One region of the Salipaludibacillus sp. HK11 genome, then DNA from elsewhere that is predicted to be linked to it. Evidence: riboswitches for the same ligand, from Rfam matches in the RefSeq annotation. Region 1 holds a riboswitch; the other holds the start of a gene.
The links. A riboswitch is a leader RNA that binds a small molecule or an ion and turns the genes downstream of it on or off. The one in region 1 is predicted to bind S-adenosylmethionine.
Positions count from the first base shown of each region.

Region 2: another riboswitch for S-adenosylmethionine. It lies ahead of metK (methionine adenosyltransferase); the one in region 1 lies ahead of ACM26V_RS12975 (homoserine dehydrogenase).

Region 1 is NZ_CP181045.1:2,663,821-2,668,040, forward strand. Features, by position in the region: gene secY (preprotein translocase subunit SecY) at 1-683, opposite strand, end outside; gene ACM26V_RS12975 (homoserine dehydrogenase) at 875-2,170, opposite strand; SAM riboswitch class I at 2,280-2,434, opposite strand; gene ACM26V_RS12980 (metal-sulfur cluster assembly factor) at 2,546-2,860, opposite strand; gene ACM26V_RS12985 (DUF438 domain-containing protein) at 2,926-4,167, opposite strand; gene ACM26V_RS12990 (DUF1858 domain-containing protein) at 4,181-4,220, opposite strand, start outside.
Region 2 is NZ_CP181045.1:2,347,217-2,351,436, reverse strand. Features, by position in the region: gene pckA (phosphoenolpyruvate carboxykinase (ATP)) at 21-1,598, opposite strand; SAM riboswitch class I at 2,286-2,403, shown strand; gene metK (methionine adenosyltransferase) at 2,598-3,809, shown strand; gene ACM26V_RS11585 (gamma carbonic anhydrase family protein) at 3,881-4,220, opposite strand, start outside.

The DNA of each region.
Region 1 (4,220 bases):
CCAATTACAACCAATAGAATTACCAATAAAATGAGTAAGACTATAACGATATTAATAAATAGCTGCTCTCCAGCATCGACTAAATACATACCATAGAGTTGATTCACTCCATTCGGAATACCTGCTGCAATACCGGCAAAAATCATTATCGATATCCCATTCCCCACTCCGTGCGCAGTAATTTGCTCACCTAACCAAAGTAGAAATGCAGTTCCTGCTGTTAAAACAAGCGCAATCGTTAAATATGTCACTAATGAAGGATCGGGAACCAATCCCGGCATAATATTATTGAAACCGATAGACATTCCTATTGCTTGGATAAATGCAATTCCTATAGTACCATAACGCGTAACTTGCGCAAGCTTTTTCCTACCTGACTCCCCCTCTTTTGCCCATTCTGAAAACTTAGGAACGACATCCATTCGCAACAACTGAACAATAATAGAAGCAGTAATATAAGGCATGATTCCAGTTGCAAAAATCGAGAAGTTCTCTAAAGCGCCTCCTCCAAACGTGTTTAAGAACCCTAATGCAGCGAGACCATCAAAGTTCACCACATCCGCATTTACTCCAGGAGCTGGAATATGAGCGCCGATTCTAAAAACAATAAGCAATGCAAGCGTAAACATGATTTTGTTCCTTAGATCCCCAACACGAAAAATATTCTGTAATGTCTTAAACATAGAACACACCTCTACTCTATAAAAATATGTATAAATCTATTACGATAACTACCATTACAGAATACCACATTTTTCGTGAAATGTTAGAAAAATTTTAAAATATCTCATAAAACAGACTATTTATTGTAAATTTATTGTGACATTTAGTTTTTTAAATGTGTAAAAACCTTTATCCAATCACACTTTCAAGCTTATAAAAAAGTTGGTTCTTTTGCACCGTCCAGTTGAAAAATTTCCTCTTTATCACCAGATATCGGATAAATAACAACATTTTGGTTTTGTGAACCGATTAATTCGATCACTTTTGTCTCCTCACCTTTGACGATCATTGCCTCTCTTCCGTCAAAATTCTTGATATGCGTTAATTTTTCAATCAGATTATTGTTATCTAGCGGCAATGTTAACTGTTCTCCAGACACAAACCAAAACGTAACCTCTTGACTGACACTTTTAATCAATTTATTTAACTGATCAGACGAAGGTTCCGCTGCAAATTTATAAACGTCGAATGGGATTTTTTCGCTAGTGCCAGTCCAATCGTTTACTAAATCTTCTATCATAGCACTCGATGTAGGGTATTTTCCGGCTCCCGCTCCTTGAAAAAGTAATGAGCCGACAATATCGCCTTTGATATGAACGCCATTATTTACACCCTCTACACCATAAAGTGGATTTGTTGCTAAGACAAGCTGTGGTCTGACAGACGCAGTTATACCTCGCGAGTTCTTTTTCAATGAAGCTATATGCTTAATCCGTCCATTAAATTTTTCTGCTAACTTTAAATCTCGCGAATCTATCCCTCTGATACCAACTGGATTTTGCGTTACCCAACTAGGTGCAGTCTGATAAATCCATTGACTTAATATCGTCGTTTTATAATAAGCATCCCAGCCATCAATATCTTTATCAGGCACTTCCTCGGCATATCCATGTTGTTGAGCTTGTGCCAACGCATCATGAAAAGACTCTCCATCTTCGCGCATTTTCGTTAAAATAAAGTTAGACGTCCCGTTAACTATTCCCTCTACTTGCTCAACATCATTCGTTTTCAATGTATGACGAACACTAGTTAGAAGTGGAATTCCACCAGCAACTGCCGCCTCAAAAAACAAGCGACACTGAAAACGGTCCGCTAGTTCCAACAATTCTTCTCCATGCTTTGACATCAACTCTTTATTCGCTGTCACTACAGTGATTCCTTCTTGCAATAACTGTCTGACATATGGATAACCAGTAACGGCATCTGGGGACGCTTCAATGACTGCATCCAAATTAAATTTAGCCAAATCTTCAAATGTTGCTGTAAGAGTTGTATTACTATTCATTTCTCTCGCTTTATTTAAGTCTTTCACTAGTACCACTGGAATTTCAAATGACCCATCAATTAGTTCTTCTATTTTCGCTCGTTTATTTAGTAACGTTTCGTATACTCCACTACCGACCGTTCCAAACCCAATGATACCGACTTTTTTTACCAATTCACTCATGCTTAACACGCCCTTCTTCGACTTTGTAATAAACGTCATTAAAAATAGAAAAGCCTCCCTGTCAAATAAAGACAGAGAGACGAAAATATACCTATCGGCAGAAAAGTCTCTCTCATCTTTCAAAGGTCAGAAACCTTTGATGGAATTGGCACCTTTTGTCTGATAGAAGTCAAGTTGTGGATAATAACGTCCACACGAATTTCTATCTCTTACAATGGTTGCCGGGCTTCATAGGGCCAGTCCCTCCGCCGCTCTCGATAAGAGTTTTCTTACTATTTAACTATGATAAATTGATGTTTTGATTAGTATGAATAGTACCATGCATGATTAGATTCGTCAATTCTATTTTTTAAGACATTTATTACCGGTGACGTGTTAACCTGGAATTCGCAATGCCATTTTCGCATAGCGAGACATGCGTTCTTTTCCCCACACTGGGCTCCAAACGATATCCACTTCGACATGTTCAATCTCTTCAACCATGTTTGCCACTGTTGTTTTCACACTTGTGACGATTTGTCCTGCCATCGGGCATCCCATTGAAGTAAGCGTCATTTCAATATGTGCATCATTTTTATCTCCAATTTTCACATTATAAACTAACCCAAGATTGACTATATCCATATTAATTTCTGGGTCCACCACTTCTCCTAATGCTTCATACACTTTTTCTTCTATTATTTGTGTCATTGTTTGTTCCTCCTCATATTGTTAATGATTGACTCAATATTTTCTAGATATTTCTGTTATCTGTTTTAAGACATCAATCGCTTTTCACCCGTAATTTCCTGAATAGACTTGATGTTTTGTGTAAACTCCAACGTGCCTTTGTATTCTCCTTGTTCATTGCGAACAGCAAAGTAACGAATTAACACATATTTATCTTTGAACGGAATCCAGAAGTCTTCCACATCTTTTTCACCCGACTTGAATTCATCGAGAAGGGCATTGACGATATGAGAACTTTGCGGCGGATGGCAGTTTTGCACCGTTCGACCAATAATTGACTTTGTGCGATGGAAGACTCTTTCTTTTCCATGTGAAAAATAACGTACAACATCGTTTTCATCAATAAACGTAATATCCACGGGTAAGTGATTCATCATTAGTTCGAGTTGTTGGACAGATAAAATGCCTGTCTCTAATTGAATTACGCCCTCTTTCATAAATGTTCCATCATTGGTTAAATCAGCTCGATCCGGTTGCCATGGGGCTGGTGGTTCTATAAATGTGTACCCGATGACGTCTCCTTCCCTTTCAATCTTCAACCACTCATCTTCAGTCAGCTTTTCGAGTGCCATCGGTAAGAGGATATTTTCCTCTTTATATATCATTTCAGACACTTCATGAACAATCTCATTAACCAAATCAATCACACTATCTTTTGTCCACGTGTCCTCATTTAGCTCTAATCTCAACTCTTTTATCGTTGCGCGAATGCGGTCGTCAACGCCCCACATGACTTTTGTCGGTCCAAAAATACCGTATTTCTCCAAGTAGGGAAAGAGTAGATTTTCTTTTCGACTATAATGGTTATCTAACTCTAGCAAGGCAGTGATGTCGGCAAGAATTTTAGCAGCCTTTTCTTCGGATGGTTCCTTCTCAAATTGATCTCGATGTAATGCTAATTTAAAGTTCACATGGTGATCAATTTCTCTGTTTTCTTGAAAAAAAGTGTGGACTGGATGACCTAGTCGATTTTGCGGATCATTTGCCGAAGATCCATGAATTTCTTCAATTGACCCTTTGAAAACTGCTGTATGAACGGAACATAAACGTTGAACTTCTTCTACTGAGATTCCTTCTTCTTCCATTAATGTTTGTTCCATTTGTGATATTTCACTCACGCTAATGGAGTCAATCGCGCTTTCAAATCGTGCGCGAACATCCTCAACGTTTTTTCCCTCATGTAGTTCTTTGATGATATCTTTCAATAACGCCTGACGCTCCGTTTTTTCAACCGCACTCATTTCTCGGTTATTAATCATTTCACTCATTATATTTCCTCCTCTAATCGGTCGTTTTATACCCATGATTATTTAGTTGTTCA
Region 2 (4,220 bases), 320 kb from region 1:
TATGCCTGGGGATCGATTCTTTATATGATTGTACCACCTTTAGCAATATTTTGTGGTATTTTTCTAAAATTCTTAAAGTTATCTTTGAATTTATGAGCAAGCTCAATTGCCTTCCTGTCATAGTCTTCTTTATCAGCCCAAGTTTCTTTAGGTTGCAACACTTTATCAGGAACACCAGGACAATTAACTGGAATGTGTAGACCAAATATCGGATCTTGCGTCGTTTCCACTGTATCTAATTCACCTTCTAATGCTGCGTGGATCAATGCGCGAGTATATCGTAAACTCATACGTTCTCCAACACCATAAGGTCCTCCTGTCCACCCAGTATTAACGAGGTAAACATCGGTGTTATGTTCTATCATTTTGTCCCTCAGCATTTCAGCATACCTAGCACCAGGCAACGGAAGAAATGGTTCACCAAAACAGGATGAGAATGTAGCTTGTGGTGAAGTGACACCACGTTCTGTTCCAGCTAATTTACTCGTGTAACCGGAAAGGAAATGGTACATCGCTTGCTCCGGTGTTAGTTTACTGATGGGAGGTAAAACACCGAAAGCGTCTGCCGTCAAAAATATTACTGCGTTTGGGTGACCTGCAATACTTGGCTCTAGTGAAGATGGAATGGCACTGAGTGGATAAGCCACCCTCGTATTTTCCGTATAATCCGATGCATCGTAAATAGGTTCCCGTGTTAATTCATTGATGACGACATTTTCTAATACCGACCCGAATCGAATCGCTCTATAAATTTCAGGCTCGCTTTCTTCGGTTAGCTTAATACATTTTGCATAGCAACCACCTTCAATATTAAAGACACCATTTGAAGACCAAGCATGTTCATCATCTCCAAGTAGTGAACGGTTTGGATCTGCGGAAAGCGTTGTTTTTCCTGTTCCTGATAGTCCGAAGAAAAGTGCTACATCCCCTTTTTTACCAACATTTGAAGAACAATGCATCGTTAATATATCTTGTTCAGGGAGAAGGTAATTCATTATTGAAAAAATAGATTTTTTCATTTCACCTGCATATTCAGTTCCCCCAATTAGTACAATCCTTTTTTCCATTGAAACGATTACAAATGCTTCTGAATTTGTACCATCAATTGTTGAATCAGCTTTGAATCCTGGTGCCGATACAATTGTAAATTCAGGTAACAGGCTCTTTAATTCTTCTTCTTCAGGTCGAATGAAAAGTTGACGAACAAATAAATTATGCCAGGCAAACTCGTTAACAATACGGATAGGGAGTTGATATTTTTTGTCGGCACCAGCAAAGCCATGTCGAACAAACAATTCTTCCCTATTAGCTAAATAATGTAACACTTTCTCATACAAGTGTTCAAAAGCCTCGGCAGAGATGGGGATGTTTACTTTTCCCCAACAAATATTATCCTTTGTTGAGATCTCTTCCACAATAAATTTATCCTTTGGCGACCGACCTGTATACTTGCCAGTTGTTGCGCGAAAAGCACCAGTAGATGTTAATACACCTTCCCTACGCTCTAAGGCTTTTTCAATTAAATGTGGAACAGATAAATCTTTGTGGATGTTTTCGCCCTGCAATACACGACCCAACGCAGCTTCGAAATGAACCATACTCATGTTCTTCACCCTTTCTTTTTTTCATTCATTTATATTTCCTAAAGTGATGAATACACTCACCATACGGATAAACGACAGTTGAATGAACAAAACTACAAAGATGAACGATGATTTTAATAAAATGGATTCACCGAATTCTGGGCTACTAAATTAGTTATAATGGTGGTTTAATCTAAAGGAATAGCGTACTTAGCGAAAAGAAAGTAGTATTAACATTTCTGAAATTTTTGTGTAGTCTATGGTACCTGATTCGGTGACCGAGGTGTTATAACCAAATAATATAAGTGTATTGAAAGCGTTTTAATAATCTTGTGCAAGAAGAAATGTAGTGTAAAAATATCCGATATAATTCGTTAATAGGTGTTTTGTGGAATTTGTGGGATGACAGACTTGGAATGACGTATGGACGAGAGCAACTTCGCGATTAGATGTTCGCAGTTTAGTTGTACCATGTCAATTGGCTAGAGGATGACTGTGATGATGGAAGTGGAATCATTAAAGGTAGATGAATTACGTATAACTTTATTTTAATATATTTTATGAAACGAAGATATAGATTTTGAAAACCGTCAACAGATCGTCATATTTGTGAAAATGTGAGCAATGAAATATATTCAATATATCTCAAATAGATTTCTTGACATGAAGCGAAAAATCATGTATTCTTTTGGCGAACGGATACTCTTATCCCGAGTAGGCGGAGGGACAGGCCCGACGAAGCCCAGCAACCATCACCACTTCCAAAAAGGTGAACGGTGCTAACCTGCAAGACATATTTGTGTGTCTTGATCGATAAGAGGTGAAAGGCGAATGGATCGTAACCTTTTCCTCAACTGGGGAGAGGTTTTTTAGTTTATATGGAAAAATAAGAGTCTATTTAAATCTTGATCGGTTGTTGATTAAGACCATTCTGCTTGGATAACGAGTACCGTCGATTATGAAGCTCATCTTATATACACATTAAAGGGGTAAAATACCGGGGAGGTCGTAATTGTGGCAGGAAAAACGAGATTATTTACATCAGAATCAGTAACAGAGGGACACCCAGATAAGATTTGTGATCAAATTTCGGATGCAATTTTAGATGAAATAATGAAAAGCGATCCAAATGCTCGAGTGGCGTGCGAAACATCTGTAAACACAGGTTTGGTGCTAGTCGCTGGTGAAATATCAACTTCTACATATGTAGATATTCCAAAAATAGTACGAGAAACAATCAAAGGAATTGGTTACACGCGTGCAAAATACGGTTTTGATTATGAAACATGTGCCGTATTAACGTCGATTGACGAGCAATCTGCCGACATTGCACAAGGAGTAGATCAAGCGTTAGAAGCTAGAGAAGGCAACATGTCAGATGAAGAAATAGAAGCGATTGGAGCAGGGGACCAAGGTCTTATGTTCGGTTATGCTGATAATCAAACTCCCGAGCTTATGCCTTTGCCAATTTCATTATCACATAAACTCGCTCGGCGTTTAAGTGAAGTACGTAAAGATGAAACCATTTCTTACCTTCGTCCAGACGGTAAAGTTCAAGTCACAGTAGAATATGATGAAAACCAGAGGCCTCTTCGTGTAGACACGATTGTGATTTCGGCTCAACATCATGCTGAGATAGAACTTGATCAAATTCAAGAAGATTTAAAAGAGAAAGTTATTAAACCAGTTGTACCTAAGGAATTGTTGGACAATGAAACGAAATATTTTATTAATCCAACAGGTCGCTTTGTAATTGGCGGTCCTCAAGGTGACGCCGGGTTAACAGGAAGAAAGATCATCGTTGATACATATGGTGGGTACGCTCGTCATGGTGGAGGTGCTTTTTCTGGTAAAGATGCAACTAAAGTTGATCGTTCTGCCGCATATGCCGCTCGCTATGTTGCGAAAAATATTGTTGCAGCAGGTCTTGCAGACCGTTGTGAAGTTCAATTAGCGTATGCGATTGGTGTTGCTCAACCTGTCTCGATCGCGATTGATACATTTGAGACTGGGACAGTATCAGAAGACGTCTTAGTTCAAGTGGTTCGTAAACTATTTGACCTTCGTCCAGCAGGGATTATTAAAATGTTAGATCTTCGACGACCGATATTCAAGCAAACAGCTGCTTATGGTCACTTTGGTCGAACAGATATTGATCTTCCGTGGGAAGCGACAGACAAAGCGGAATTAATGAAGCAAGAAGCGCTTCATATTGACAAGGAATAAATCACAAAGAACGCGAGTGGAGAAATCCATTCGCGTTCTTTTGCTCTGATAATCTTTCCAGTTAGTAATGATCATTCGTCAACGAGTGATTTGTAGTACTTTCCTTTATCAACATAACTATCCCGAATTCTTTTCATATCAGCAAGGTCAGCATCAGATAAATCACGGACGACTTTGGCAGGGCGACCTAAAGCAAGTTTATTAGGTGGAATTGTTTTACCAGGTGGCACGAGACTACCTGCACCGATAAAGGCTCCTTCACCAATTTCAGCGCCATCCATTATCGTCGAGCCCATGCCTATCAAGGCATTTTTTTTAACAAGGCAGCTATGTAAAATACATTGATGTCCGACAGTTACTCCTTCTCTTAAAATCAATGGCAAATCCGGACTTTGATGTAATGTGCAATTG